Regions from separate parts of the Sphingomonas sp. FW306-1B-B10E genome, predicted to be linked through region 3. Evidence: predicted binding sites of a transcription regulator. Region 3 holds the regulator's gene; each other region holds the start of a gene.
The links. The regulator LexA, encoded in region 3, represses DNA repair genes until DNA is damaged. The targets are predictions, from matches to a motif close to GTTCCNCNCTTGTTCT.
Positions count from the first base shown of each region.

Region 1 (7,561 bases), on a different contig from region 3:
CAATGCGGCGGCAAGCTGACCCTGCGAAGCGAGGCTGGCGAGGGCACCACCGCCGAGATCTGGCTGCCGGTATCGGACGGAACGGTGAACGCGGCCCCCGCTGAGACGGGCGACAGTGAGCAACCGAGCTTCGGCACGCAGCTCGTGGTGCTCGCGGTCGACGACGATGCGCTGGTGCTCACCAACACCGCGGCGATGCTCGAGGATGGCGGGCACCGCGTGCTCCAGGCGACCTCCGGCAAGGCGGCGCTGCAATTGCTCAGCGAAAACCGCGTCGACGTGCTCGTCACCGATTTCGCAATGCCCGAGATGACCGGTGCGCAGCTTGCCGAGGCGGCACAGGCGGGCTGGCCCGGGCTGCCGGTGGTGCTGGTGTCGGGCTATGCCGAACTCCCCGAGGGCGCGGCGGTGGATCTGCCCAAGCTCGCCAAGCCGTTCCGCCAGGACCAGCTTCTCCGCTGCGTCGCGCATGCCGTGGCAGCGACACGCCCCGCGGCCGAGGTGCTCGAGTTTCCCAGCCGCAAACGGCGCTGATTACGGCGCAGGACTTCCCTAACCTCACAGGGGTTATGTTGCGGCGATGCTCGCCTATGCGATCCCCGCGCTACTGCTCGTCAATCTCTGGACGATGCTGCGCTTCCATGACGACAAGCAGCGCGCGATCGCCGGCAAGCGTCGGATCCCCGAAGCCGACCTGCTCTTCCTCGCCTGTATCGGCGGCACCCCCGGCGCCTTCGCCGCGCGCCGCCTCTTCCACCACAAGACGCGCAAGCAGCCCTTCTCGACCTGGCTGATGCTGATCGCCTTCATCCAGCTCGGCGCCGCGATCGGCTTCGCTCTAGGTTGAAGAGTCACGAAGCCGCGAGTCGGCGATCGCTCTGCTAGCGGGCATTGCCTCGTTCCAACCGCTGCGCCAACAAGCCGTGCATGAGAGCATTTGCGAAGGCGGTGGCGGCGGGCACTTTGGCTGGATCTATCCCTGCCATGATCGTCACCTTGCCGTTGGGTATCATCAACATCGTTGACCCCGTGGTGCCCGGTGAACGCGCCATCATGGCCTCCTTATGCCTCGCGCTATCTCCTCTGGCCGTATGTTTCGTTTTTGTGTTCACCGCCAGTCTGGTCATCGGCATCCCCTTCACGTTCATGCTTGAGCATGCCGGACTGGAGAAGGCAGCGATTTACGACATCGCCGGCTCCTTGTTGGGTGCACTAATCCCGGCCGCGACTTTACTTCTCGGTGCCGCGACCGACGGCTACTGGATCTGCATTCTCGGCGCGATCGCTGGCGGCACTGCGGCGCATGTTTGGTGGCTTGAACGGCACGCTGACGTATGACCGCAAACCATCCAGGCGCTATTCGCCGCGCGTGATCGAGATCGGCCTCCATTTCGCATAGATGACGCGCTGATACCGTCGCCCTACCAGCCAAACCGTCGTCGCCGTGGCGGTGCCTCGGCAGGCTCCTGCTGGATTTCCCAGCTATGGTTCTCGACGATCGCGGCGGGCACCGGCCTGCCGCGGCCGTCGCGCGCGGGCTGGAAGCGGAAGCGCCGCACGATGAAGCTGCAAGTCGCCGCGTCGAGCTCGGCGTTGCCGCTGGAGCGCGTCACGTCGCAGTCGCTGACATGGCCGTCGGTCTCGACATAATAGCGCACGCTCACCGTTCCGCCGATCCCCGCCTCGGCGGCGCCGCGCGGATAATCGGCGTCGCGCATGTCGCCGCGAATTCGGCGCGGGGGAGTCTCGTCGCCGCCATCGCCATCGCCGTCGCCCGAGCCACCGCTACCGCGCCCGTCGCCCTCGCCGCCGCTCCCCGTCCCCGGCCCCGCCACCTCGGCGCTCCCCGCCGACGGATCGCTTCCGACCCCGGCGATCGGCGCCGCCACCACCGGCGGCGGCACCGCGACCGGCATTACGGGCACCGGCGCGACGATCTCGGTAGGCTCCGATCGCAGATTGGGCGGTGAGGCCGCGCCTTCGGGCCGGCTGCTATGGATGCGGTGCGGCGCCAGCTTCTCGCGCGGTGGTGGAGGCGGCTCCGGGCCAACCTCGAACAGCTGGAGCGCCGCCTCGGGCGATGCGCCATTGCCGAGCGCCAGGCCCACCGCGAGCGCATAGCCGAGCAGCGCCGTCAACGCCGCCGCGCCCAACGCGGCCCGGCCGCGCTCCATCCGTGTCGATCGCACAAAGGTCATGCCGTCTCGCCGACACCACAGACCGGATGAACGAGCGCTGGCCCTTCATGGATGCATCGCTGCGATCAGCCGAATTCGACTGCCTCGAAGCGCACCGGCGCTCCGATCGCCGCATTGGCGAGCGCGCCCTCCCACATCACGCGGTTGCCGCGAATGATCGTGCCCACCGGCTTGCCGGTGAGCATCATGCCGGTGAACGGCGACCAGCCGCAACGCGAGGCCAGCCATGCTTCCTCGATCGTCCAGCGCGCATGCAAGTCGACTACGGTGAAGTCGGCATCATAGCCCACGGCGATCCGCCCCTTGCCGGCGATCCCGAAGATCCGCTGCGGGCCGGCGCTGGTCATATCGATCAGCCGCTGCAGGGTCAGCCGCCCCTCGGCGACATGGTTGAGCATCAGCGGCAGCAGCGTCTGCACGCCGGGCATGCCGCTCGGGCTCGCCGGATATTCCTTGGCCTTTTCCTCGATCGTGTGCGGCGCGTGATCCGAACCGATCACATCGGGAACGCCCTGGCGCAGCCAATGCCACAGCCCGTCGCGATGCGCGCCCGAGCGGATCGGCGGGTTCATCTGCGCCCAGGTGCCGAGCCGCGGATAGGCATCCTCGCCCGCCAGCGTCAGGTGCTGCGGGGTGACTTCGCAGGTCGCGATGTCCTTGTGCTGGCCGAGCAGTTCGAGCTCGGCGGGGGTAGTGACGTGCAGCACATGGATCCGCCGCTTCGCCGCGCGCGCCAGCCTCAGGATTCGCCGCGTCGCCAGCAGCGCGCTCTCGTCGTCGCGCCATAACGGATGCGACGCCGGGTCGCCCGCCACGCGCTCGTCGAGCCGCGCATTCATCCGCTCTTCGTCCTCGGCATGGATCGCGACGCGGCGCTTGCCCGACGCGAGCACCCGCGCGAGATTGGCGTCGTCGGAGACGAGCAGGTCGCCAGTCGACGCGCCCATGAAGATCTTGACCCCCGCCGTCCCGGGCATCCGCTCGAGCTCGGCGAGCGCCGCGGCATTGTGGTTGGTAGCGCCGACATAGAAGGCGTGATCGCACCACATACGATCCTTCGCCCGCGCGAGCTTGTCGTTCACTGCCTCGGCACTATCGGTATTCGGCTTGGTGTTCGGCATCTCGAACACCGCGGTCACCCCGCCCAGCACTGCCGCGCGGCTGCCGCTTTCCAGGTCTTCCTTATATTCGAGCCCCGGCTCGCGGAAATGGACCTGGCTGTCGATCACCCCGGGCAGCACGTCGAGCCCGGTGCAGTCGACCGTCTCGCCCGCGTCGCCGACCTGACCGATCGCGACGATGCGGCCGCCGCTGACCCCCACATCCACTTTGGCCGGTCCGCCGGGCAGATGTACGCGTCCGCCTTTGAGCTTGAGATCGACGTTCATCATGGCGCCCTCTTTCGTCGTGCGTCCTCGGCTCCTACCTGTTCCCCATGAGCGAAACCAGTCCCGCAACATGGCTGACCGACCGCGCGCTGCTGCGCCTCAGCGGTGAGGACGTCCGCGGCTTCCTCCAGGGGCTGGTTACGCAGGACATGGCGCTGGTCACGCCCGGTGCGCCGCAATGGGCGGGCCTGCTCACGCCGCAGGGCAAGGCGCTGTTCGATTTCCTGCTCTGGGCCGATGGCGAGGCGATCCTGATCGATTGCGAGGCGGAGCAACGCGACGCCCTCGCCCGCCGCCTGACGCTCTATCGCCTGCGCCGCGCGATAACGATCGAGCCGGTCGAGGGCGGCGTGCACTGGGCGCTCGACGGTGCGCAAGGCGTCCCCGACCCCCGCCTGGCCGAACTCGGGCGCCGCTGGCTCGGACCCCCCGGCGGCGCGCCTGCCCAAGGATGGCAGGCACATCGCCTTGCCCTGGGCGTGACCGAGGGCGCAACCGAGCTCGGCCAGGACAAGACGCTCTGGCTCGAGGCCAATGCCGCCGAGCTGAACGGAGTCAGCTTCACCAAGGGCTGTTATGTCGGCCAGGAAAACACCGCGCGCATGCACTATCGCGCCAAGGTCAACCGGCGCCTAGTGGTCGCCCCGCTCGGCGAGGCGGGAGACCGCACCCGCGCGGTCTATCCCGAGCTCGGCGTGATGGTGGAATTGCGCCGCGTCGAAGCGCTCGGCGACGCCCCCCCGCCCGCCTGGCTCGTCCCGGCGCTGGTTGCAGAGGCGCCCGCCGGCTAGGCCGTGTCCGCAGGACCTACCGCTACCGGCGCGAGCGCTGAAGGGCCGACGTTGGGTGGGAAGCTGACAGACGCTTCAACGGCATCAATCGACTAACGGTCAGTTGCAGGCACCGACGCGCCGGCCGGGGAGTTCCACCAGCGAGGCTGCGGGATGCTCACCAGATTGCGCGCTTCTGAAATTTCGAGTGAGAAGGGGCTGTCATCTTCGGACTTGATGTGGCTCGCAGGCCGGATCAGCCGAACCGTTCCGCGTATATCTGCGTCATAGACGCTACCGAACACTGGGCGCTTCTCATGAAATGCCTTTCGGAGCTTCATCAGATTGGATGGCGGGTTCAATACGCGAAATGACCCGTTCTCGCACGTCAGGGGAGACACGCTTATCGAAGGACCGTCCGATACCCAATCTGCCTCGTCACTTATGAGAAGGGTCACCCTGCCGGAAACCCGATCGCCATCCTTGTAGGACTTATTCACCCAACAAGGCGGAAGCGCTCGCTCTGTCGGTACGGCACATGCGCACGGTGCTATCAGGAAGCCTGCAAGGATCGAGCGCGCTATCATGCGCGACATATCCTGTTTGCCGTTAGCATCGGCAACAACCCTTTTCAGACCCGGAAATACCCCTTGGCAGGTTGCTGTCTGTCGCTTCTGGAATCCGCTGTGCCAGCGTCGAACGACTGCAACTGGGGGCGAAAGCGCCCGAGAACTTTTTGCGTCTTAGCGTTGCTCAGGGAAGCTGCCCAGGATCCGGTGGCGGCGTGCGGAACAGGCCGCGCGCGATGAAGCCGACCAGCCCGATCGCCGCGACCGCGGTGCTGCCGACGAGCGTCGCGAGGATCTCGACCGGCAGCGCGAATCCCGCCACGTGGAAGCCCGAGCCGAGCACCATGATGCCGACCGCGCTGGAATAGAGTTCGAGATACAGCAGGATGCGCCCCGCATAGGTCTTGCGCATCCGCCGGTCGGCCTTGACGTTCTTGATCTGCGAGCGCGCCAGCCGGTTGCGCAGCCGGACCGCCTCGAGTTCCTCGCTCTCGCGCAGGTCGTTGAGGTCGGGGCGCGTCTTCGCCTCGACCAACGCGGTCCCGGCATCGATCGCGTCGAGCGTCGGCTCAGGCGGCCTGGCGGGCGGCAAGGTCAAGGAAATACCGGCGGATCATGTCGGGCGCGATGGTCTGGAAGCGGCCATCGCCTTCGGCGTAGACGTCGGTCCACGGCGTATCGGGCTCGTGCGTCAGCGCGGAGAGCTTGAAGGCATGGAAGCGGCCATAGCTCTGATAGACCCGGTCGATGATCGCGGCTTCGTCCGCGTCCAGTCGCGCACGCGCAGGCAGGGCGGCGGTCTCGTCGTCGACGATCTCGGGAAGATACTCGCCGTTGCGGATCTCGCGGGTCACCGGCGCACGGCCATAGCTGCGCAGCGCATTCCACAAGTCGCGATAGACCGGGCCATAGTCCCAGGCCTGCGGGTCGTCGCGGGTGAGCTTGTCGCCGTTGATCGCGAGGTTCCAGCCATGCGCGATATAGACGAGCTTCTGGAGCTGCATCTGGGTGAGCGCGCGCCCTTCGGCCGCGGCGCGGCGGATGAATTCGTTGGCAATCTCGGCAGACCAGGCGGCCATCAGCGCTCCTTCGAGCACGCTATACAACAAGGCGGCACAGAAACGAAGCGGCCGCTCGGGGCCTGGGCCGCACAAAGAAAAAGGGAGGCCGGTTTCCCGACCTCCCCTTGTTCCTTGCAGTCCCGAAGAACCTGCGTGGCTTACTGACCCGAGCCCGGGCCGTACATGATTTCCACGCGGCGGTTCTGGAGCTCGCGGACGCCGTCGGCAGTCTCGACGCGCGGACGGCTTTCACCGAACGCTTCGGTCGAGATGACACCGTCGGAGATGCCGCGGCCCGAGAGATAGGCCTTAACCGCATCGGCACGACGCTGCGAGAGACCGACATTGTAGCTCGCCGAACCCGAACGGTCGGCGTGGCCCGCCAGCATGACCTGCGAGTTACCGCAGTTCTGGTAGTTGCTGATGGCGTTGTCGAGAATGCTCGAAGCCTCCGGCGTGATGTCCGACTTATCCCAGTCGAAGAACACGATGTACGGTCCGGGGGTGCACTGGACCGGCGGCGGCGGAGCAGGCTGCTCAGCGACCGGCGGCGGCGGCGGCGGCGCGGGGGTCTCAACGACCGGTGCAACTTCCTCAGGCGCGCCGAAGTTGAAGGTCAGGCCGCCCATGATGCTGTGCGAGCGGAAACGGCCGTACCAGTTGCGGCCACCGATATCGACCAGCTCGACACCCGGTGCGTTGAAGAAGCGATACTTCAGCGACACGTCGATGTTGTCGTTGATCGGCGCGCGGACACCCGCGATCGCCTGCCAGGCGACGACCGTGTCCGAATCGTCGATGCCATTGCCATTGCCGTTCAGGGCAAGGCGGGTCTTGACGCGCGCGACGCCGAGACCGGGGCCGACAAAGCCCTGGACGCCATCGTCGTCGCCGAAGTCCCACAGGCCGTTGACCATGAAGCTCAGCGCCGAGGTACGACCGCCGGCACCGTCATAGGTGCCGCCCGGTGCGAACGACGTGCCGCCGGCTGCATTGACGAACGGAATGGTGGTGGTCGAGCGCAGACCGGTCACGCCCGCCGAGCGATAGCCGACTTCGGCTTCGAGGCGGAACACGCCGAGGTCATAACCCACGGTGCCACCGACGTCATAGCCGGCGCGGTGGTCGACGGTCGTGCTGTCGATTGCAGCACCAACGTCCCAATCGATGTCTTCGACCAGCATGGCGCCGCCCTCGACACCCACGTACCATGCATCATCGCGTGCAAGTGCGGGCGTGCTGAGCGCGGTCGTCGCAAGTGCCAGAGTTACGGCAAGCTTCCGCATTTTAATCCCCTTTCAAAGTTGTCACTACGGACAGCGACAAACTCACTACCGAAACGAAAGTTTCTGCGCAAGCACACAAAACCGGGGACTGTTGCATGAACGTCACAGGTTTAACCTCGCTCGATCAAACCATGTGCGCGCAATGCTTCCAGCACCGAAACAATCGCTGCCCGCGCTTCGGCATCAACCGTCATCCCCCCATTCGGTTCCGCGATCGGTTCACCGCGCGTGCCAACCACTTGGTCTCCTTCGACAAAAACTTTTCCGTGCAGTTTTCCGAGGTGCCATT
Region 1 is NZ_JBYSXG010000033.1:37,687-45,247, forward strand. Features, by position in the region: gene AC3WJI_RS13615 (hybrid sensor histidine kinase/response regulator) at 1-534, shown strand, start outside; gene AC3WJI_RS13620 (DUF1294 domain-containing protein) at 581-847, shown strand; gene AC3WJI_RS13625 (hypothetical protein) at 985-1,338, shown strand; gene AC3WJI_RS13630 (energy transducer TonB) at 1,422-2,198, opposite strand; gene AC3WJI_RS13635 (dihydroorotase) at 2,264-3,586, opposite strand; gene ygfZ (CAF17-like 4Fe-4S cluster assembly/insertion protein YgfZ) at 3,634-4,377, shown strand; gene AC3WJI_RS13645 (hypothetical protein) at 5,110-5,517, opposite strand; gene AC3WJI_RS13650 (Panacea domain-containing protein) at 5,495-6,004, opposite strand; gene AC3WJI_RS13655 (OmpA family protein) at 6,145-7,272, opposite strand; gene AC3WJI_RS13660 (DUF2793 domain-containing protein) at 7,383-7,561, opposite strand, start outside.
Region 1: AC3WJI_RS13650 (Panacea domain-containing protein) is a predicted target of LexA. The motif match lies at 6,103-6,118, and genes of this name have one in related genera.

Region 2 (7,561 bases), on a different contig from region 3:
GCCGAGCCCGGGCGCTGGCGGACCAGAATCACGCCCGCGACCTCGACATGCCGCCCGTCCCGGATCGAGGCGAGATCGCCGCAGCGCACGACGCGCTCGGCGGCGAGCTGCTCGCGCAGGAAGGTGAGCGGATGCGCGCGCAGCGACAGCTGCAGGGTGCGATAATCCTCGACCACCTCGCGGCCGTCGCTCAAGGGCTGCAAGGTAACGCGCGGCTCCTGCCCCTCGGGCGAAAAACCGCACTCCCGCGCATCGGCCGCCGCGAACAAGGGCAAGGGCGCCTCGCCCAGCCCCTTGACCTTCCATAGCCCCTGGCGCCGGTCCTCGGCGATGCAGTGGAACGCGTCGGCCTCGGCGAGGCGCTCGATCGCGGCGCGCGGCACGCCGGCGCGGCGCCACACTTCCTCGACGCTTTCATAGGGCGCGTCGCCCCGAACCGCGGCGATCGCCGCGCCATGGACATTGGCGAGGGAGCGCACCTGGCGGAAGCCGAGCCGTACGGCGAGATGGCGCCCCGCCACGGACTTCCCGGACGGCTCGAGCGTACAGTCCCAATGGCTGTCATTGATCGAGACCGGCCGCACTTCGACGCCGTGCGCCTGCGCGTCGCGCACGATCTGCGCGGGCGCGTAGAAGCCCATCGGCTGGGCGTTGAGCAAGGCCGCGCAAAAGACATCGGGATGGTGATGCTTCACCCAGCAGGAGGCATAAGCGATCTTGGCGAAGCTCGCGGCATGGCTCTCGGGAAAGCCATAGCTGCCGAACCCCTCGATCTGCTTGAAGGTGCGTTCGGCGAAGTCCCTGGGATAGCCGCGCGCGACCATGCCACCGACCAGCTTGTCGTAGAAATGGCTGACCCCACCGGTGAGCTTGAAGGTCGCCATCGCGCGGCGGAGCTGGTCGGCCTCGGCCGGGGTAAAGCCGGCGCCGACGATCGCGACCTTCATCGCCTGCTCTTGGAAGAGCGGCACGCCCAAGGTCTTCTCGAGCACCGCGCGCAGCTCTGCCTTTGGATATTCCGGCTTCTCCTTGCCTTCGCGCCTGCGCAGATAGGGGTGGACCATGTCGCCCTGGATCGGTCCCGGGCGGACGATCGCGACCTCGATCACCAAGTCGTAGAATTTGGTGGGCTTCATCCGCGGCAGCATCGACATCTGCGCGCGCGATTCGATCTGGAAGACGCCGAGCGTGTCGGCCTTCTGGATCATCTTGTAGACCTCCGGATCGTCATCCTGGAGGTCGGCCATGCCGACACGCACGCCCTTATACTGCTCGAGCAGGTTGAAGGCGCGGTTCATGCAGCCGAGCATGCCCAGGCCCAGGACGTCGACCTTCATGAAGCGCAACGCATCGATGTCGTCCTTGTCCCATTCGATGATCTGGCGATCCTCCATCCGCGCGGGCTCGATCGGCACGAGATCGTCGAGCCGGTCCTGGGTCAGCACGAATCCACCGGGATGTTGCGACAGGTGCCGCGGCGTGCCGATCAGCTGGCGCGCGAGACGCAGCGTCAGCTTCAAGCGGTGGTCGCTCGAATTGAGGTTGAGGCTGGCGATCTGCTCGTCGCTGATCCCGTCCATCGACCAGCCCCAGACCAGGCCGGTCAGCATCTTGGTGAGATCGCGCGGCAACCCTAGCGCCTTGCCGGCCTCGGCGACCGCGCCGCGGGTACGGTAGCGCGTCACCACCGCGGTCAGTGCCGAGCGGTGACGGCCATAGGTCTCATAGATCCACTGGATGATCTCTTCGCGGCGCTCATGCTCGAAATCGACATCGATGTCGGGCGGCTCCTTGCGTTCGCCCGAGACGAACCGCTCGAACAGCAATTCGTGCTGGATCGGGTCGATCGAGGTGATGCCGAGCAGATAGCAGACGCAGCTGTTCGCCGCCGACCCGCGCCCCTGGCAGAGGATGCCGCGCCGGCGGCTCTCGTTCACAATCGAGCGGACGGTCAGGAAATAGGGCGCATAATCGAGCGCGCCGATCAGCTTCAGTTCGTGCGCAATCTGCTCGGCATAGGGTAGCGGCACGCCGTCGGGGAACTTCGCCGCGGCCGCTTCCTCGGTCAGGATGGCGAGCGCCTCCTGGGCGCTCCGCCCTGCCATCACCTGCTCATAGGGATATTGGTAGCGGATCTCGCCGAGATCGAAGGTGCAGGTCCGCGCGATGTCGGCGCTCGCCCGGACCGCCTCCGGAAAGGCTGAGAAGCGTCGCTCCATCTCCTGCGGCGATTTCAGGTGCCGGTCCATGAAGCGTTCGCGGGCATAGCCCAGCGCATCGACGGTGGTGCCGAGCCGGATTGCCGTCACCAAGTCCTGGAGCGGGCGCGCCTCGGGACTGTGGTACAAGACGTCGCCGGTCGCGACCGGCCGCACGCCTCGTGCCCGCGCCATCCCGTCGAGCGCGTGCAGCCGCTCGAGATCATCGGGCCTCCGACGAAACGACAGAGCGCAATAAGCGCGCGCGCCGAACGAGGCGGCGAGATCCGTCAGATGGCTTGCGCAGGTTTGGTCGGCCTGATCGGGCACCAGGATCGCGACCAGCCCCTCGGCGTGCGCCGCGACATCGGCCCAGTCGAGGATGCAGCAACCCTTGCCGCCCCGCGCCTTGCCGATCGAGAGCAGGCGCGTGAGCCGCGACCAAGCCGGCCGGTCGGTCGGATAGAGCAGCATGGCGCGGCCATCGCTCAGGTCTATCCGCGCGCCCGGGATCATCCGCACGCCCGTCGCCTTTTGCCCGTCCCAGCCCCGGACCACGCCGGCGACGCTGCTGTGGTCGGTCAGGCCGAGCGCAGCGTGGCCGAGCAGCCTGGCGGCAGCGAACAGGTCCTCGGGCGCACTCACGCCGCGGAGAAACGAGAAATGACTCGTGACCTGGAGCTCCACATAGATCGGCGGAGGGGTCGGTGCCGCGACCGCCATCAGCCGAAGAAGCCGTGCAGGTGCCAGCTCAGGTCGCCGGTCTCCGGGACGACGCCATCGCCGCGGCGAAACAGCCAGAAACGCTGGCCGTCCTCGACCTCGACCCGGAAATAATCCCTGACCGCCCAGAGCTCTCTGTCGGTACGCCACCATTCGCCGTGGATGCGCTCCGGTCCGTCGCCGGCGACGACGCGATAGGCGCGCCCGCGCCACGTGAAACGGCGGGGCGGATGGTCGGGAAGCAGCGCCACGACATGGCTGAGCATCTCCGGACGGCGCAGGATCCTGACCGGCCGCTTCCATGCCGGCCACCCTGCAGTTTCGGCGAGAGGCCCCAGCCGGCGGACGGCGCGCTCGGGCACGTCGCTCGGCTCGAGCCCGACCCGGAAGACCGCGGCTTCGCCGGCACGGCCGACCAGCTGGTCGATCGCAGGCGCAAGATCGGGCGCGGCCTCGTCGCTCGCCAGCAACGGCTCGAAGGCGAGCGCCCCGAGCGGTTCGCTGTGCGGGACGGTCAGGCGCATCGCCTCGATGCCGAGCCCGGGCTCGAGCCGGCCGAGCTTCAGGCCGAGCATGCGGACGAGATGCTTGGGATCGCGGGTGGCGCGCGCCGCGCCGATCGCGAGATGCTGTTCGCCGCCGTCGACGCGCCCGGCGGTGAGCAGCGCCGCGCGTACGCCAAGCCCGCGCTTGCAGAGCAGCTGGACCAGGTCGTCGACCAGGTCCGCGACCACCTGGGTGATCGCCTCGGGCGTCCCGATCGGCTCAAGCAGATGCCGCGCAACGGACGGCGCCTCGAACGGAATCACAGACACGATCGGCTCGGCGGCGCGGCCGAGCGCCTGGTCGAGGCGCTGGACCGCGGCGAGGCCGAGCCGGCGCGCGAGCGGTCCGCGTGGCATGGGATAGAGGTCGCCGACGCGCTCGAGCCCGAACCGCGCGGCGGCGGCGAGCGCTTGTGGCTCGAGCCTCAGCGCCGCGATCGGCAGCGCGGCGAGCGCGGCCGCTTCGCCGCCCGGCGCCAAGATAGCGATCTCCTCGCCGCCATGGCGGGCGAGCGCATGCGCCGCGCCCGGCGTGCCTGCGACGGCGATGCGTCCAGTGAAGCCGAGTCGTCCGAGAAAGCCGAGCGCGCGCCGGCAAAATCGTACCTCGCCGCCGAACAAATGGCTGGTGCCGGTCAGGTTGAGCCAGAGCCCGTCCGGCCCCGAGGAGCACGCGATCGGCGTCCACCGGCCGACGGCATGGAGCGCCAGCCGCTCGAGCCAGTCGCGATCGCCGTCCGGATCGGCGTCGCGCACCTCGAGATCGCCGACCAGCGCCCGCGCATGCGCCGCCGCCATGCCGGGCACGAGGTCGAGCGACAGCGCCACCGGGCAGGCGGCAGTCACCACCTCGCGCTGGCCGACTCGCTCGACCAGCACGGTGGGGCGTCTCGATGACAGGAAAGCGGGCGCCGGCGCGGGCATGGCCTCGCGGGGCAAGGTCCGGGCGGCAACGGGCGCGCCTTCGTCCGCGGGCATTGCGCGAAACGGATGCGCCACTGGCTCAGAGCGCCGCCCGAGCATGCGCATCGGCGGGCGCTGATGGGCAGGCAGCGCCGCAATTCGCGCCGCTTCCGCTTCCCGCCCGGCCGGAGCGTGCTGGGCCCAGCGCGCGCCGGGACGCCAGCCGCCGCCGCGCGGGGCCGAACAGGCTCCCGGGTCGTCGTCGATGCTCGGCGGCAGGATCGGTGCGGGGGACCAGGGCCGCTCAGGCGGCGCGGCGTTCCGCTCCAGCCGCCGCAGCCGCTCGATCGCGAGCTGGGGCAGGTAGAGCGAGGCGACCCTTGCCATCGCAGGCCTCGACTATGAGAGAAAAGGGGTTGCCGCCACGCTGGCGGGCAAGCTCGACATTCCAGCAGCCGCGCCCGACGCCGGGATGCGCCAGCGGCACCGACGGCGCGCAGCCTATGCGCCAGCGCGTGCAGGCGGCCGAAGGCGCCTCGAGGGGATCGCGCGACGCGCGTGCCCAGCGCCTGAGCAGCAGCATCGGCGTGCGCCCGTCCGCTGCGGCAAGCTGGAGGCGGCGAGTCGCGGTCTGGTCGGCTGCCTTCACTTCAGCGACCACCGCCGCGAAGCTGCCGTCACGCAGGCAGTCCTCAGCGAGCGCCAGCGCGGCCACATCGTCCCGGGCCTCGCAATAGAGAAGCTTTCCGGGGGGCAGCCCTGCCTGCTCCAGTCCCGGCGCGTAGAGATCGAACCGGGTCAGCGCCCATGCTACAGTCGCGTGGGACCCGGCCGCGAACCGCGCCGCCGCGCCTGCCGCGAACAGGGTCGCAGCGGCATCGTCGCCGAGGGTCGGCGAAGTGGCAGCGACCTCGTGCAGGCCGCCGCCGTCCAGCCCCCCGGGCGCCAGCCGGCCGTCAAGCGCTTCGATTCCGAACGGCAGCAAGGGCGCGCAGCTCGCCACCGGCGCGGCGATCTGCGCCTTGAGCTCGGCGAGCATATGCGCACGGTCGGATGCAAGGACGGCTTCGGCAGGCATAAGGGAACAACGACTCACTTGTTCCCATTATGTTCCCCACAAGTCCGTGTCGCGTCAAGCGATGCTACAGACGCTGCGGATATTGCTGTGGACTTCCAGCCCCATTCCGACGTGATGCGGTCCGCCCCTTCGACCGCTGTCGGCATAGGGCAGGTCTTACGCAACCAAGCGAAACTGGTTGAAGCTGGCGCTCCGACGCAGTCCGTCCCGGAAAGGGAGTATGGCTGTCGTGCGAGCCGCGCACTGCTCTCCATACGGACAGTTCGATAACCCAAGCGACCATCACACCATCGGGCGGTGGCGTTGCGGCTTGCGTGCAGCAAGCACCGTACCGTCAGGTTTACGGCATCTGGCCATGCACACGCCGCCTCGGCAGCGAGAAATTGCTTACCTCGATGAACACCTTTTTTTGTGGTTGCACATAATCTTAAGGGAAGGACCTTCTATAAGGCCAGGATGCCTGAGAAGGCGCCGGGGGGTTTCACATGGGTTGGTGTCTGGAGAAGGTGCAGTCGGCCTTCGGTCGGATCTTGGCTGCTAGCTTGAGTGCAGCAGATTGCAGCGACGTGGCAGGACAGCAGCGCACGCCCGCGCGGCATTCCTGGTCCGCTCGATGGCAATTACGCGTGGCGCTTGCGGGAGGGCTGTTTGTCCTCGCGCCGGCCCAGGCGATGGCGGCATCGGCAGGCTGCACTGCCATCAACACTTTCAGCGGCACCTTCACGGTCGATTCGAGCGGGAACGGCACCGACAAGTTCACCGATCCGGGCACGCAGGTGCTCGCGAATGGCGAAACGATAAACTATTCCTGGTCGGGCAACACCAAGGGTGCGTACGTCTACGTCATCTATACGCAGAACGGCGGTACCACCGTCGCGCCGAACACGCTTCCGCAATCGACGGCAGTGAGCGGAAGCGGCTCGTTCACCTTCACCGGCACCATCCCCGGCGACTATCTGCAGATGGGCCTGTCGAACTACCCGCCCTATGATTCCAATCCCATTCCCAACCCGTCGGCCAATGGCAGCAGCGTCCAGATCACGGTGAGCTGTTCGGCAAGCACTACGCTGGGGGTGACGATGGCGCACAGCGGCAACGCCGTGCAGGGTGGTTCGCTCGCCTACACGATTACGCCGAGCATTTCCGGTGGTGCGACCAGCACGGCGACTCTCACCGCCGCATTCACGCTGCCCAGCGGGATGACCTATGTCAGCGCGTCCGGCACGGGCTGGACCTGCAGCGGGTCGGGCCAGTCGGGCTCGTGCACGCGCAACACCAGCTTTGCGGCAGGATCCGGCCCGCCGATCACGTTGAACACCAGTTTCGCCAGCAATGCGTCGAGCCCGCTCACGCCATCGACTCAATTGTCCGGCGGCGGCGCATCGAACACCGCCACGGCGTCCGATTCGACCTCCGTCATCGCCACTCCCAGGGTAAATGCGATCGCCCCCACGTCCGGGCCCAGTTCGGGTGGGACCAGCGTCACCATCACCGGCACGGGCCTGAGCGGCACCACCTCCGTGGTCTTCGGGGGAACGGCCGCATCGGGCTTCACCATCAACAGTAACACGCAGGTCACCGCGACGGCGCCGGCCGGCACCGGCACGGTCGACGTGCGGGTAACCACCGCCGGCGGCACCAGCGCGACCAGCGCGGCCGATCAGTTCGTTTACAGCGATCCGCCTGCGACGCCGGTGGTGACGACGCCCGCCAACGGCGCGACGGTCGGATCGAACACGCCAACCTATTCAGGCTCGTCCGATGCAAACGTGACGATTACGGTTCTGATCGACGGCGTTTCGATTGGTACGACCACTGCCACTGGCAGCGGCACCTGGAGCAAGGTTCAGCCGACCGCGCTCGCCGCTGGCTCGCATACTGTCCGGGCATTCGCCACCAACGGCCAGAGCCAGAACAGCGGCAATTCGCCGACGAACACGTTCACCTACACGCCCCGGCCGGTCGCGAACAACTACACGCTGACGACTGGCATCACCTACAACGCAGGCGCCGATACCCCGACTGCGTTCAGCATCGCGGGCCAGGTGTCGAACAGCCCCACCAGCTATGCCGTGGGATCCCCAACGACCGCCAATCTGGGCACGGTGTCGGTC
Region 2 is NZ_JBYSXG010000067.1:11,924-19,484, reverse strand. Features, by position in the region: gene AC3WJI_RS19315 (error-prone DNA polymerase) at 1-2,921, opposite strand, end outside; gene AC3WJI_RS19310 (DUF6504 family protein) at 2,921-4,756, opposite strand; gene AC3WJI_RS19305 (ImuA family protein) at 4,674-5,408, opposite strand; gene AC3WJI_RS19300 (Ig-like domain-containing protein) at 6,119-7,561, shown strand, end outside.
Region 2: AC3WJI_RS19305 (ImuA family protein) is a predicted target of LexA. The motif match lies at 5,468-5,483, and genes of this name have one in related genera.

Region 3 (7,561 bases):
GGCCTATCAGGCGGGTGGCGCAGCCTGCCTGTCGGTGCTCACCGATCAGGAATATTTCCAGGGGCATGAGGACTATCTGATCGCCGCGCGCGCCGCGTGCGACCTTCCGGTGATCCGCAAGGATTTCATGGTCGATCCCTGGCAGGTCGCGGAATCGCGGTCGATCGGCGCCGACGCGATCCTGATCATCGTCGCCGCGCTCGACGACACGGCGATGGCCGAGATCGAGGCCGCCGCGATCGAGCAGGGCATGGACGTTTTGGTCGAGGTCCACGATGCCGACGAACTCGAACGCGCGCTCCGGCTCAAGTCGCGGTTGATCGGCGTCAACAATCGCAACTTGAAGACGTTCGAAGTCGATCTTCAGAAAACCTACGAGCTTGTCCGGCACGCGCCGAAAGATTGCACGTTCGTGGCCGAATCCGGCCTCACTAGCCGCGCCGATCTCGACGCGATGGCCGAGCACGCCATCCGCTGCTTCCTGATCGGCGAATCGCTGATGCGGCAGGACGATGTCGAAGCCGCGACGCGGGCGCTGGTCGGGTGAGCGGGCTGGCGTCCCCTATCCCTCTCCCCTTGTGGGAGAGGGAGGGAGCCGACTTAGTCGGCGGAAGGGTGAGGGGGAGTGAGACTCACGCCCCCTGATCCTTCCCACTCGCTTCGCGAGCGGGCCCCTTCCTTCTCCCACAAGGGGAGAAGGAGCGCATGACTCTCACCCACCTCGATGAAACCGGCGCCGCGCGCATGGTCGATGTCGCCGGCAAGCCCGTCACCGCGCGCGAGGCAGTCGCCACGGGCCGCATCACGATGTCGCGCGAAGCCGCTGCGGCGATCCGCGACGGCAGCAGCAGGAAGGGCGACGTCCTCGCCACCGCACGGATCGCGGGAATCATGGCGGCCAAGCGGACCGCCGAGTTGATACCATTGTGCCATCCGCTGCCCCTCACCCGCGTGGCCGTCGATCTCGCGCTCGATGAGACCGGCGTCACCGTGACCGCCACTGCGGCAACCGAAGGCAAGACCGGAGTCGAGATGGAGGCGCTCACCGCCGCGAGCGTCGCACTGCTGACGGTCTACGACATGGCCAAGGCGCTCGACAAGGCAATGGTAATCGCCGGAATCCGCCTCGTGTCGAAGAAGGGCGGCAAGTCCGGCGACTGGTCCGCCTGACGCGCCCTTGGCCAAGCCTTCGCGGCGTCCCGCTCAAGCTGTCCCGCGAATTAGGGATTCTACAACCGCTTTGATTAACCTGGCTTTCAGGCCGCTTAAGCATTGCTCGCCCCGGGGCCGCGTTGGAAAAGCAGGATGATTCAAGCACTCAGGTCGGCCACGATTTTCTCGCTGTCGGCCGAACGTCCCCAGGCGGTCCGCCAGCAGCCCGACGCGCAGGCCGCGTTCGATACGGCCTTCCTCGTTGGCGACGAGGTGCGCCTCCCCTGCTCGCTTCAGCGGCTATCGTCGGCAGGCGCCACGCTCCAGATCGACGCAGCGCTCGCCGAGGCTGAGCCTCTGTGTCTCGAAATGATCAGCGGCCAGGCGATCCCGGGCACGATCGACTGGCGCGCCGAGGGCGAGATCGGCTTCCTCTTCGACGAGCCGATCGACATCATCGCCACGCTGGCGCGGACGCTGGCGAACCTCCCCGCCGAGCGCCGCAGCATGCCGCGCGTCGAGGTGAACCAGCTCGTCTCGATCCGCGCAGGAAGCAAGGTCGAGCACGCACGCACCCGCAACATCTCGCAGGGCGGCGTCGGCATCGAGACCAAGCTCGATCTGGCGATCGGCGACGCCGTGCAGCTGACCTTCGATACGCTCCGCCCGCTCGACGGCGTAGTCCGCTGGACGCAGGACGGCCATGCCGGCATCGCCTTCAACGAAGAGCTAGGCTGGCAGACGCTGATGCCGTGGCTACGCCACGTCCAGCGCGCGCAGGCCAGCGCGGCTCCCGCCGTCGCGCCCACGCCGCTCAATCCCGAGGGCGACGGCCTGATCCCCGACAAGCACGCGATCCGCCTCGACGCGCCCGCCAGCGTCCGCGAAGGCGTGCGCTGGTGGAATGCCCGCGTCCGCGGCCTGACGGCGCACCTCGTCGAGCTCGAGACCCGTGCGATGTTCGCGCCCGGCGCCCAGCTCTGGGTGTCTCTTCCCGAAATCGGCGGCGGACCGGCCAACGTCATCGAATCGCGGCACAACCGCATCCTCTGCGAATTCCGCCTGCCGCTGCGCCCGCGCGAGCTGAGCCTCGTATCGAGCGGACAGACGCCGCGCTGAGCCTGGCTAGGGATCGGAGCGTCGACACAGCGGCGCGGGCACCTCCGGGAACCCAGTATTAATACGTAGGGCGCTACCTCGCAGGCCGGGGGATCGTCATGCACAGCGCAAATCGCAACATTCTTTGGTGTGCCTTGGGCGTCGCCGCCTTGCTGGCGATCCTGCTCTGCGGCCTCTCCAGCCTGTCGCTCGCCGCCGACTCGATCCTGTGGGCAGTCGCAATGGCGACCGGCGCGCTCGTCTGTCTCCTCCGGCCTCCCCACACCTTCTCGACGCAGGCTGGATTGGTGCGCTTCCTGGAAGGTGCCGTGATCCTCGTGATTTCCGGCACTTTGGGAGCGGTACTGACCTATGTGTCGATGCGGCACTCCTCCGGCTTTTCCGACGCATTGCTCGACCGTGCGGACGACGCGTTGGGCTTCCGCTGGCCAGCGGCCCGGGCCGCGGCGGAAGCCTGGCCGGCGATATTGCACGTCCTGGAGATGGCTTATTCGAGTTTCGCGTGGATGCCGTTGCTGATTCTGTTCCTGCTGAGCAGGAGCGACCGTCCGGAACGTATCTATCTGTTTCTTACTGCTTATGGGCTCGCGCTCGCAGTAACCGTGGTGATCTTCCATTTCTTCCCCGCCCGCGCCGCCTTCGCGCATTATTGGCCAACAGGCAGCGCATTTCCTGCAAATGCGGAAAGCTATGGCCGGGCCATCGCAAACCTGCGCAGCGGCGCGCCAGGACCAATCAACCTTCTCGAACTGGAAGGGATCGTTACCTTCCCGAGCTTTCATGGCACGATGGCGATCCTCTATGTCTGGGCCGCCTGGCGCGAAGCCGGCTGGTTGCGGATCCCGCTGGTCGCGATCAATGGGCTCATGTGGCTAGCGGCAGTTCCAGTCGGTGGCCACTATATGGTCGACCTGCTCGGCGGATCGATCGTCGCTCTCGGCGGGATTGCCATGGCGCATCAGCTCTTCGGTGACCGCCGTGCTTCGGCAATGCCGCGGTTCCGGCGCATCATCGCACAAGATGGGGTGCCTGAAATGGGGCTGGCAGGCGCGTCCGCAGGTACGCAGGTCGCACGAACCTAGCGCTTGCGTCGCGCCCGCCTTCGCGGCCATGGCTGACGCGATGTCCCCGCTCCTCCCTCTCGACCAGGTCTGGTCGCGGCTGTTCGCGCTGGCGTTGCCGCTACCGACCGAGCACGTCCCGCTTGCGGCCACCGGCGGGCGTTGGGCAGCAGCCGATCTGCGCGCCTTGCGGACCCAGCCCAGCACCGACCTTTCCGCGATGGACGGCTATGCGCTCCGCTTCGCCGACCTGCCGGGCCCGTGGCGCGTGATCGGCGAGAGCGCCGCCGGCCGCGGCTTCGCCGGCACCCTGGGCTCGGGCGAGGCGGTGCGGATCTTCACCGGTGCGCCGCTGCCGCCGGGTAGCGACACCGTGCTGGTCCAGGAAGAAGCGGAGCGCGAAGGCGACACCCTCCGCCTCGCCGGCGAAGGCCCGCCATCGCAAGGGCGCAACGTCCGCCGCCGCGGCCTCGATTTCTCCGAGGGCGACCTGCTCGTCCGTGCCGGCCAACGCCTCACCCCCGCGCGCCTGGCATTGGCCGGCACCGCGGGGCACGGCCAGCTCGCGGTGCGTCGCAAGATCCGCGTCGCGATCGCCGCGACCGGTGACGAGCTGGTCGCGCCGGGCAGCCCCATCGGTGAGTCCCAGCTTCCCGAAACCAACCGGCTGATGCTCGCCGCGCAGCTCGCCGATCTGCCCGTCGAATTGATCGACCTCGGCATCCTGCCCGATCGCCAGGATGTGCTCGAGCGCGCCTTTCGCGCCGTCGATGCCGACCTGCTGGTCACCAGCGGCGGCGCGTCGGTCGGCGATCACGATCTCGTCCGCCCGGCGCTGGTCGCCGCGGGTGCGGCGATCGACTTCTGGCGAATCGCGCTGCGCCCGGGCAAGCCGATGATGGCAGGCAAGCGCGGGGACTTGATCGTGCTCGGCCTGCCGGGCAACCCGGTCTCGGCGTTCGTCACGGCATTGCTCTTCGTCCGCCCGCTCGTCGCGCACCTCGCCGGCGCCGCCGATCCGCTGCCGCGAACGCGCACCGCAACGCTCGGCGAGCCGCTACCGGCCAATGGCGAGCGCACCGATTATCTCCGCGCCGAGATGCGCGGCGACCGGGTCTTCGCCTCGACATTGCAGGACAGTGCGATGCTCCAGGCGCTCGCCCGCGCGACTTGTCTCGTCATCCGCGAACCCCATGCGCCGACGGCGCAAACCGGCGACTCGGTGGAAATCCTCGACCTCGCTTGACAAGCGCCAGGAACATTGCATAAACGTTCCGTGTCTGTTCTGGACAGGAGGATTGGGATGCTCACCCGCAAGCAGCACGAGCTCATCTGCTTCATTGCCGATCGCTTGGCCGAGACCGGCGTTTCGCCTTCGTTCGAGGAAATGAAGGAAGCGCTCGACCTCAAGTCCAAGTCGGGCGTGCACCGGCTGATCAGCGCGCTCGAGGAACGCGAGTTCATCCGGCGCCTGCCCAATCGTGCGCGCGCGCTCGAAGTGCTCCGTATGCCCGAGCGCGGCGACGTCAAGAAGCCGGCCAAGGGCGACGGCGCGCAGCCCGCAACTTTGACAACTTCGGCACCCGCAAAGGCCACGCCACCAACACCGGCCAACGACGTGATCGAGATCCCGCTCCACGGCCGCATCGCCGCGGGCACCCCGATCGAGGCGCTCGAAGGTGCTTCGATGCTTCCCGTCCCCGCGGCGCTGCTCGGCTCGGGCGAACATTATGCGCTCGAAGTGGCCGGCGATTCGATGGTCGAGGCAGGCATTCTCGACGGCGACTATGCGCTGATCCGCCGCACCGAGACTGCGCGCGACGGCGAGATCATCGTCGCACTGATCGACGATAGCGAGGCGACGCTCAAATATTTCCGCAAGGAAGGCGCAATGGTCCGCCTCGACCCGGCGAACCGCGACTATAGCGCCCAGCGCTACCGCCCCGATCAGGTGCGCGTACAGGGCCGGCTGGCGGGACTGCTGCGACGGTATTGAGGAGCGGGCGCGTCTGAGCCCCCTCTCCCTGAGGAGCATCAGGTCAGCCAGGCCCCCGGCACGGCCTGAACAGCGCTGGGCAGTTTTTACCTGACGCTGGGTCGGGATGGGGTCCGTTCGCGAGCGAAGGTCCTCATCTGACGGGAGTTGCGCCACCTCGCCTTCGCTGGCGTAGCGCCCTGGTACGGCGGCTGCACGGTCAGCGGGGCGAGCCAGGGATGCGATCCGCCGCCCCGAACGGTCCGTACCCGGGCATCGGCGAAATTGATTGCCACGCCCCCCGTGTGCGCCAGCGTGTCGCGGTCCAGCCGCAGCCAGTGCGGGTGGCAGTCCGGCGGCAGGCGGCGTTCGCTGACCACCACGTCGGCGGCGGCGCACGCAGCAACCATCTCTCGCCACGATACCATATAGCCGCTGCGCGTCGCGAGCACCCGCCAGCGCCGCGCGCCCGCCGTCACTTCGACCAGGCAAAGATCGGGACTGCACCGCGCCCCCGACACCTCGGAGAGCAACGCGAGTTGCCCATCCTCGGCGCCGCTATTCTCGCCGAGCATCGCGCGGGTATAATCGCCGGCGCGGTCGCGCAGCAGCGCCATCTCGCCATTGGCCATGCGGATTGCGAGGTGGCGGCCGTCGCCCGTGACCAGCAGGTCGGGCGGCGGGGTGAGCAGCGCCCAGCCCAGCCCGATTGCGAACGGTATCGTGCCCGCCCAGCGCACCCGCGTGCGCCACAAGGCAACCCACAGCCCGCCCGCGACGATCAGCGCATAGGCCCCGGCCGGCATCGCCGGCAGCGCCGCGACTGCCCCCGGCGCCGAGGCAGTGGTGTGCGCGAGCCAGAGCAGCAGGTCGAGCGCCCGCGCAGTCAGCCACCAGACCGGCCCGCCGATCCCGCCAAGGTCGAGCGCCAGCGCCAGCGCCTCGAGCGGCATGATCACGAAGGTGGTCAGCGGGATCGCGACGATATTGGCGAGCGCGCCGTAGATCCCGGCCTTGTGGAAGTGGAACAGCCCGATCGGCATCAGCGCGAGCTCGACCGCGACGCCGGTGAGCAGCAGCGAGGCGAGGCTGCGCAGCAGGCGCCGGCCGCGCCCTTCTTCGCGCGGCTTGAACCAGCCGCGGACGCGCGGACTCTCATGAAGCGCGACGATCGCGGTCACCGCGGCGAAGCTCAGCTGGAAGCTCGGCCCGGCCAGCGCCTCGGGCCAGAGCAGCAACACGACGAACGCGCCCGCCGCGACCAGCCGCAAGGTGATCGCCTCGCGCCCGAGGCTGAGCGCAAGCAGGACGAGCAACGCCGCCGCGCACGAGCGGATCGTCGGCACTTCGGCGCCGGTCAGCCAGGTATAGCCGATCGCCGCCAGCGCGCCCGCCCCCGCTGCGACGAGCGGCAGCCGCCAGCGCAAGGCAAGTGTCGGGCTAAGCGAGAGCAGCCGCAGCACCAGCAGCATCGCCGCCGCGGTCACGGCAGTGACGTGGAGCCCGCTCACCGACAGCAGATGCGCGAGCCCCGAGCGCCGCATCGCGTCCGAATCCGCCTCGGCGATCGCGCCTTGGTCGCCGGTGGCGAGCGCGCTGGCGATCCCGCCGCCGCTCCCCGCGATCCGCGACTGGATATGCGCGGAGAGCCGCGTCCGCAGATCGGCGCCCGGCGCGGCGGCGGGGGCGACCACCTCGACGGGCGCGAAGCCCTTGCCCGTCGCGCCGAGCCCGGCGAACCAGGCGACGCGGGCGAAATCATAGGCGCCGGGCACCGCGGCGCTCGGCGGCGGCATCAGCCGCGCGCGCAGCCGGATCACCGCACCGCGCGCGATCCCCGCCACCGAATCGGCCTCGGCGAGGTTGACGCGCAGCCGCGGCGGCAGGTCGGCATGCCCGAGCGGCGCCAAGGTGATGCGCACCATCTCGCGCGCCGGAAGCTGCTCTACCCGCTCGACGCGGCCGGTGACGATCACTACCGCCGGACGCGCGAGCACCGGCGCGGCGACGCGTTCGCTCCGCCACCAGATCAGCACGCACCCCGCGGCCAATACCACGCCGGCGATCGCCACCACCCGCGGCGCCCTGCCCCCACCCGGCAGCGCGATCGCCACCAGCGCCAGCGCGAGCCCGCCGAGGATGAACCCGATCCAGCGCGTGGCATCGGGCAGCACGAACCACGCGGTGATCCCGGCCCCGAGCATCACCGGCAGCCACAGCACCAATTGCTCGCGCTCGGCCTCGAGCCATTCCT
Region 3 is NZ_JBYSXG010000008.1:3,054-10,614, reverse strand. Features, by position in the region: gene trpC (indole-3-glycerol phosphate synthase TrpC) at 1-547, shown strand, start outside; gene moaC (cyclic pyranopterin monophosphate synthase MoaC) at 706-1,170, shown strand; gene AC3WJI_RS04730 (PilZ domain-containing protein) at 1,306-2,271, shown strand; gene AC3WJI_RS04725 (phosphatase PAP2 family protein) at 2,406-3,353, shown strand; gene AC3WJI_RS04720 (molybdopterin molybdotransferase MoeA) at 3,394-4,578, shown strand; gene lexA (transcriptional repressor LexA) at 4,636-5,328, shown strand; gene AC3WJI_RS04710 (ComEC/Rec2 family competence protein) at 5,415-7,561, opposite strand, start outside.

Region 4 (7,561 bases), on a different contig from region 3:
AGCCGGCGCCGCTTCGAGCTGCTCCGGCAGGCATATGTGAACGCGCGCTACTCCCCGCACTACAAGATCACCTCCGAAGAGCTGACCTGGCTCGGCGAGCGTGTCGCGGTGCTCCGCGACCTGGTCCGGGCGGTCTGCGAAGAGCGGCTTGCGCGCGACTGACGGCGCCCCCCTAATGGCGTGCTGCCTTCGCGCAAAGTTTGCGACGAACCCTTGTCCTCGAGACAGCCTTATGACTTCACGCGGGCGCTCTGATCAGCTCCTCGCACCACGCTTTTCGCCGCAACACCAGGACTATCAAAGTCCGCCCCCAGCGGCGTCTAGCCGGCGGCAACGCCGCAGCACAAGAAGGCTCACCGGCAGAGCGGGCGGAGCAGCGGCGTCGAACCGGGCTTCGAGCATCGGACGGCAATTGTCGACCGCGCCGAAACCGGGCGCGCCGCCCGCCCGCGTCGCCGGAGTGCCGCGGGGCCGTGATCTGGCGCCGCACTCTGCCCGGCGCGCAGCGCCGGCAGTCTGGGTCCTCAGCCCCGCTCTTTATCTAAGGCGGCGCTGGACGCGCCGAGGCACGGGGGGCCAGGGCATGCCCGCGGTAGTCGCTTCTCAACTGCCCTCGATAGCGACGCGAGGCCAGCCCATTTTCATAGCGATGACCGCCTCCGACGATGCCCGATGCAGTTGACCGTCCCACGCCCGATCGGCGTGACCTTCGTCCAATCGGTCGCCGGCGTTTCCGCCAATCCCTTCGCCCACACCGCATAGCGCTTGGCCATCTCGTCACCAAAGGCGCGGCGGTCGCGCGGCGTCTTCAGCAACTCGCAATTATTGTCTACGGTGGCGGCGACATCGGAGGATCGAGCGGATCACATGCGGACGGACGAAGCCGCCCTGCCCGCGCGCATCGGCATCCAGGCCGATCACCAGATCGAGCACCGCGTCAAACAGCCGCTTGGCATAGTCCGCCTCGCTCGCCTCGGGTCACGCTAAGGTGTCAGTCATGTGTTCGCTCCAATTCGTTGAACGCCATGCAAATGCTCTGGAGATGGATCACCCGGCAGCGCCGAGACATCGCGCACGTAGAACGTCCTTGGCGCCGCATTCGCCGTCATTGCCGCAGGCCGTGCGATGCGGCTCAGCTACGCGGACGATCGTCCTAGCAGCCCTCAGATGCCAGGCGCATCGCGACCGCGACCGACATGATCTGCTATTCGATGTCCCATCGCCCCGCCGAGGCCAATGCCCCCTGCCGGTCCGACCCTTGTCTAGACGGCGTGTGCGACCGCGAGCGCCCTACGGTCTGGGCCGTGGACGCCGGCTCGGTCACAGTGCCAGCGCGAGCTGGTCGGGATGCGGTTCCGGCGCGAAGCCGTCCTCGAGCCGTTCCAGCACTGTCTCGGCCAAGGCTTGCGCGGCGCGCTGGCGCAGGCGCGGATCGCGTACCGTGAGGCCAATCTGCGCCCAGGCGGGCGCCGCGAGGATGGCGGCTGTCAGCGCCGAGGATGATGCGACTCGTTCCATACGTCTTTTTAGAACGAAAAGTGAACGACAGGAAAGAGGGGCGTTGCTGCCTGAGGGCCGAGGAAGAAAAGCACCCCAAGCCCCGTCCCCAACTCGCGGCTCCCGAATGGCCCTGGCGACGATGTGGCGTGCACCCGTTGCGCGCCCGAGAGGGCGGCCGGCTCGGCCCTGCGGTTTTGCGGCGGGGAGGAGCGTCCCCGCCCCGCCGTTCACTCAATCGCGCAGATACTGGCGGACCTTGTCCGCCGACGAACCGACCGCGTCCACCGCCTGCTGCAGGCGTTCCCGGGTCACGCCGAGCGCCACGGTCCAGTAGCGCACTTCATGATCCTCGCCCATCGCGATCCGGTCGCGATCGGGCGATCCGACCTTCCTGCTATCGTCACCCATCACGCTTTCTCCATCGTTGCGATGAGAAAACGCCGGATACCCGCCGCGTTTCCTTAGAAGCGCTGGCGCGCAAGAGGAGACGATGCCCGTTGAGGAGCGAACACCGCGACAGGCGCGTTCGCGCGGCTTCGCCCGCCGGACCGCCGCGCACGGCAGCCCGCGTGCGAGCGCCGTCAAGAGACCAGGCGGAGATAGCCGCCATCGCGCAACGCCTCTCCTTGACGAACGAGGCGGCGGACCCGCGAGCGCAGAAAGTCGGCGCCGTCGCGCCAGTCCTCGACGGCGCTGTGCCCGAACAGCGCACGCGCGATGTCGCGGTGGCTGGCGCCCGCCTGCCGCGCATCGATCGTCCGCAGCAGCGCGATCCAGCGATCCGCGCGCGGATCGCGCGGAAACAGCTCCGCCGGCATCCGCCCGAGCCGCCACAGGCCGGCGAGTCGCCGCAGGGTGAGGAGCTTGGGCTCGAGGTCGTGCAGCCCCTCGATCGCATAGCGCAGGCGCACCGGACCGCTCAGTAGCGCACCGCTGCGCAGCGACAAATGGATCTGCCGGGCGCCCTCGCCTAGAACCAGCTGCTGGGCGGCACCCGGTACCGTCAGCAGCTGCACATCGATGGCGAGGCGCCGCAGGTCGAGACTGTCGCGGTCACCCGCGGGCGCAGCAAGAGCGTCCACCGTCACCACCCCGCGATCAACTTCCTCGCGCCACATCGGGCAGGCCGTGCCGGCGTCGTGCTCGGGATCCTCGCGGAAAGCTCAGCCCCCACCGCGCCGCACCTCCCGGCGGCGCCTCGACCGCGAGGAGGCGCAAACCGCGTGCCCGCCGGACAGGGGGCGCCTCGCCAACATCGGCGCGGTAGCGCGGATTGCGGCGCAGAAACTCCCAGGCAAAAGCCTGGCGAGGAAGCGTCAGCAACGGCCGATAATCGGCCGCGTCCCGCCAGTCCGGCCCGATCTTCGAAGGCACGCAATGCCTCGCTATCCGCCTCGCTAAGGGGCCAGCAGAGCATGGCCCAGGACCGTTGTCGCGGCACGCGCCGAGTCGCCGCGCGATCTCGGCGCCGCCCGCAAGGATCTGCGCGAGATTCGGCAAATTCCGGGTAGTGAACCGGCAAATTCCCTCGCGACGCAGGGTCCCGCCTGCCGCAGGCGTGGCAACAGACGGGCAAGGATGGCGATTCGCGCGATGCTGCCGGGTTGCGGCGGGGGATCGGCGCGGGCACGCTCGAGGGGTCGGGTGCCGTGAAACAGCGCCGGTCCGGGAGCCGGGGTAATGGCAGCGGACCGTCCGCAACTAGCGGGCCTTTGCACGAAGGTTCCAACACCCGACCCCCTCCCCGCGCTCGCCTGCCATTTGCCAAGCGCCGGCGGCTGGGACAGCATGGTCCTGCCGCCGACGCATCGGCGGCAGGGGCGTGGAAACCCCTGTGCAAGACCGGCGCGTCCCGCGCGCCTTCTGCGCGGAGACGCGTGCGCGAGCGTCGGCGAATAGCCGGCCGCCGCGCCTGCATGGGATTCCTTGAGCAGCAAAGCCGCCCCCGGACAGGGAGTGGAGCCATGGCGGGCGCGGATCCGCGAGCGGAGCAGGACAGGCAGGCGGACGCGGCGCGGCGTCGGTTGATCCTCGACGCGCTCTATCGACGCCACGCCGGCTGGCTCGGCCGGGCGCTCGCCTGGCGGCTGCGCGCAACGCCGCTCGAGGTCGACGATCTCGTCCAGGAAACCTATCTGCGCGCGGCGCGCTACTCGCCGGAGGAAGCGCAGCGCCACCCCCGCGCGCTGCTGCTGCGCATCGCGGTCAACCTGGCGCGCGACCAAATGCGGCGCAACAGCGTGCGCGGTGGGCTTGCCGACCCGATCGACACGCTGGACGAGGTCAGGCTCGGCCGTATCGAGCCCGAGCAGCATGCGGCGCTGGCGATGAAGCAGGCGATCCTCGCTTTGCCGCCGATTTACCGCGATGTCTTCGTACTGAGCCGCTTTACCGGTTTGACCTATGAGGAGATCGCGAGCCATGTTGGCGTCTCGGTGAAAACGGTCGAGTGGCGGATGGGCCGGGCGCTGGCGATGTGCGCGGCGACGCTGCGCGACTGAAGAGCGAAGCCTATGGGGACGGACGAGATGCGCGCGGACGAGCAGGCTGGCCAATGGCTGGCCCGGCTCAACACGCGCTCAGTCACCACCGAGGAGCTCGAGGAATTCTACGCCTGGCGCAGACTGCCGGGAAATGCCGAGCGCTATGCCCGCCTCGAAGCCATGTGGCGGCAATCGCGGGTGCTCGGCGACGATCCGGATTTGGCCGCCGCGGTCCACGACGCGCTCGAGCGGCCGCGGCTCGGCAGCCGGGGCTGGCGGCCGAGCCGCCCCGCCGTGGCTCGGTGCTTGCCGGCGCGGCGGCGGTTCCGGTCGCGGCGAGCGCCGGCTGGCTGCTGCTCGGCCGGGGCCGCTCCTACGAGACCGCTATCGGCGAGCAATTGCTGGTCCGCCTGGCCGACGGGTCGCGCATTCGCCTCAACACGGACAGCGCGCTCCGCGTGCACCAGGGCAATGGTAGCCGCCGCGTCACGCTCGATCGCGGCCAGGCCTTTTTCGAAGTCCGCCATGACCCCGAGCGACCGTTCGAAGTGCTGGCCCGCGACATGGTGGTCCGCACGCTGGGTACCCAGTTCGACGTCCGCCGCGCACTCGCGCAGATCGCGGTCGTGCTCGCCCAGGGCGCGGTGCTCGTCGCCGGCGGCCGCGATGGCCGCGATACACGGCTGACGCGCCCCGGCGAGCGCGCGACGCTGCTGGCGGACGGCACGATGCAGGCCGCCATGGTGGATCTCGAGGCCGCAACCTGCTGGACTTCGGGCCGGCTGATCTTCCGCAGCACGCCGCTTGCCCAGGCAATCGCCGAAGCCAATCGCTATAGCGAAGAGCGTATCCGCCTCGGCGATGCAAGCCTGGCGGATGCCAAGGTCGACGGCACGTTCGAGACCGGCGATATTGCCAGCTTCGTCGCTGCGGTGTCCGGATTGTTCTCGCTGCAAGCAAAGCGCACGAAAAACGCTATCCTTCTCACGCGCGGCTGAGCCACGCTTCTGGCGAAATAAATGGCGAGCCGCAATTAGGGTCGCGCCCGCACCAGCGCGTTACTTCATCGATCGCGGCTCGATTGCGCGATTTGGGTGAACGGCCGGCAACCCCGGCTCGCGGGGAGAAGGTCATGGGGGATAAAGACAAGATCGTCGGGGGCAAGCGATCGGTGCTGCTAGCGGGTCTCGCTGGCGCGGCGGTGATCGTCACCGCTGCGCCGGCCGAGGCGACACAACAGGTCCGCGCGTTCGACATCGCGGCAGGGCCGCTCGGCGACGCGCTCGCCGCTTATGCACGCATCACTCGCCGCCAGCTGCTCTATTCGAGCACGCTGGTCTCAGGGCGCCGGGCGGGCGCGCTCCATGGCAGGTTCTCGGACGATCAGGCGCTCCGGCGGCTGCTCGACGGCAGCGGGATCGAAGTGCGTCAGGCGGGCAAGGCATTCATCCTGGTGCGGCGCCCCACCCCGCAGCCGCAATCCGCGGCGGTGCGGCCCCGCGCCAAGCCGCGCGCGGCACGGTCGCAGCCCGCGCCGGCCGCAAGGCGGGCGGGCGCGGACGCCGCAGCGCAGGAAAGCGACGAGACCGTGGTCGTGACGGGCTCGAACATCCGCGGCATCTCGGAAGGCGCCTCCCAGGTGATCGTGGTCGACCGAAGCGAAATCGAGCGCGCCGGACATGGGACTGTCGGCGACGCGATCGCGGCGCTGCCGCAGAATTTCGGCGGCACCGGCACCGAAGACACCAGCCTCACCGCCGCGGACCAGACCACGCAGAATATCGGCCTCGGCACCAGCGCCAATTTGCGCGGGCTCGGTAGCGATGCCACGCTGATCCTGGTCAATGGCCGGCGCATGCCGGGCTCGGGCGGCCAGGCGGACTTCACCGACATCTCGCTGATCCCGCTCGCCGCGGTCGAGCGGGTCGAGGTCCTCACCGACGGCGCCTCCGCCCTGTACGGCTCCGACGCAGTCGGCGGCGTGATCAACATCATCTTGCGCAAGTCGCTGGAAGGCGGCGAGAGCCGCCTCCGGCTCGGCACCACCACGCGCGGCGGCGCCGGGGAGGTCCAGGCCGGTCAGGTGCTTGGGGTCCGCTGGGCGGGTGGGCACCTGCTTGCAGCGTACGAATATATGCATCGCAGCCGGCTGCGCGCGGACCAGCGGGCGTTCACCCGATCCGCCGACTTGCGTCCACTCGGCGGAAGCGACTGGCGCTCCTATTTCGCAACACCGGGCACCTTGCTGGCGATCAGCCCGGCGGGATCGCTGGTGCCGGCCTTCGCAATCGCGCCGACGAAGAATGGCGTCGGGCTGACGCCCTCCGACTTCACGCCGGGCCAGAATTATTCGAACTTCCGCGAGGGCACCGACGTGCTGCCGCGCCAGGATCGCCACAGCGTCTATCTCTCCGGCGCGCAGCAGCTGAGTGGCGAAGTCGAACTGTTTACCGAAGCGCGCTATGCGCGGCGCGACTTCGAGAGCTTCGGCCAGGCGACGACGACCTTGGCGCAGGTCACGCCCCGCAACCCCTATTTCTACAGCCCGACCGGTGCACCCTCCGCGCTCATCGGCTATTCGTTTCTCCGCGAAATCGGCCCGATCCGCCAGCCGGGCAGCGTCGACAGCTGGAGCGTCACCGCCGGGGCGACGCTGCGCCCACTGGCAGATTGGCGCGTCGAGGCCTATGCGACCCGCGCGCGCGAGTTCACCCGCACGGCCTATGCCAACATCGTCAACACCAGCCTGTTCGCGGAAGCGGTCGGCACCGTGCCCGACGACCCCGCCACGCCGTTCAATCCGGCGATCGACGGCTATTTCAATCCCTATGGCAACGGGTCTGCCAATAGCGCACGGATACTCGACTTCATCCGCCAGGGCTTCGCGCACAATCGCACGACTAGCCGGCTGACGACGATCAACATCAAGGCTGACGGAAAATTGTTCGCCTTGCCAGGCGGTAACGTGAAGGTCGCGGTGGGTGCCAACTTCCGACGCGAGGGGTTCGGCCGCAGCGGCGAGAATTACTTCTCGGGTACCCACCCCACGCCGCTCGGCGACACCGATATAGGCCGGTCGGTCGGTGCCGGCTTCGCCGAGCTTGCCCTCCCCTTGTTCGGAGAAGCCAATGCCCGTGCCGGAATGCGCCGGCTGCAGCTGTCCGCCGCGCTGCGTCACGAGCGATATAGCGACTTCGGCAGCACCACCAATCCCAAGCTCGGCCTGATCTGGGAGCCGGCCAAGGGACTGTTGGTTAAGGCGAGCTACGGCACCTCCTATCGCGCGCCGGTGCTGCGCGAGGTGCGCGACGCGGTGCAAGTCTCCTACGTCCAGCTGCGCGATGCGGCAGGCGTGCTCACGCCGGTCGTCACGCTGTTCGGCGGCAATCCGCGCCTGCGGCCGGAAACTGCGAAGACGCTCAGCTTCAATACCCGCTACGTGCCCGATTGGGCGCCGCGCTGGCGCGCCGAGGCGACCTGGTTCCAGACGGATTTCCGCAACCGGATCGAGCGCCCGGCCGCGGACAATCTCAGCGAGGCGCTGTCGGATGCGATCTATTCGCCCTATATCACGCGCG
Region 4 is NZ_JBYSXG010000003.1:63,987-71,547, reverse strand. Features, by position in the region: gene AC3WJI_RS02170 (HEPN domain-containing protein) at 1-162, shown strand, start outside; gene AC3WJI_RS02165 (DUF6771 family protein) at 1,321-1,518, opposite strand; gene AC3WJI_RS02160 (DUF3606 domain-containing protein) at 1,732-1,908, opposite strand; gene AC3WJI_RS02155 (DNA -binding domain-containing protein) at 2,082-2,582, opposite strand; gene AC3WJI_RS02150 (transcriptional regulator domain-containing protein) at 2,599-2,874, opposite strand; gene AC3WJI_RS02145 (RNA polymerase sigma factor) at 3,465-4,001, shown strand; gene AC3WJI_RS02140 (FecR family protein) at 4,286-4,981, shown strand; gene AC3WJI_RS02135 (TonB-dependent receptor domain-containing protein) at 5,116-7,561, shown strand, end outside.
Region 4: AC3WJI_RS02165 (DUF6771 family protein) is a predicted target of LexA. The motif match lies at 1,529-1,544, and genes of this name have one in related genera.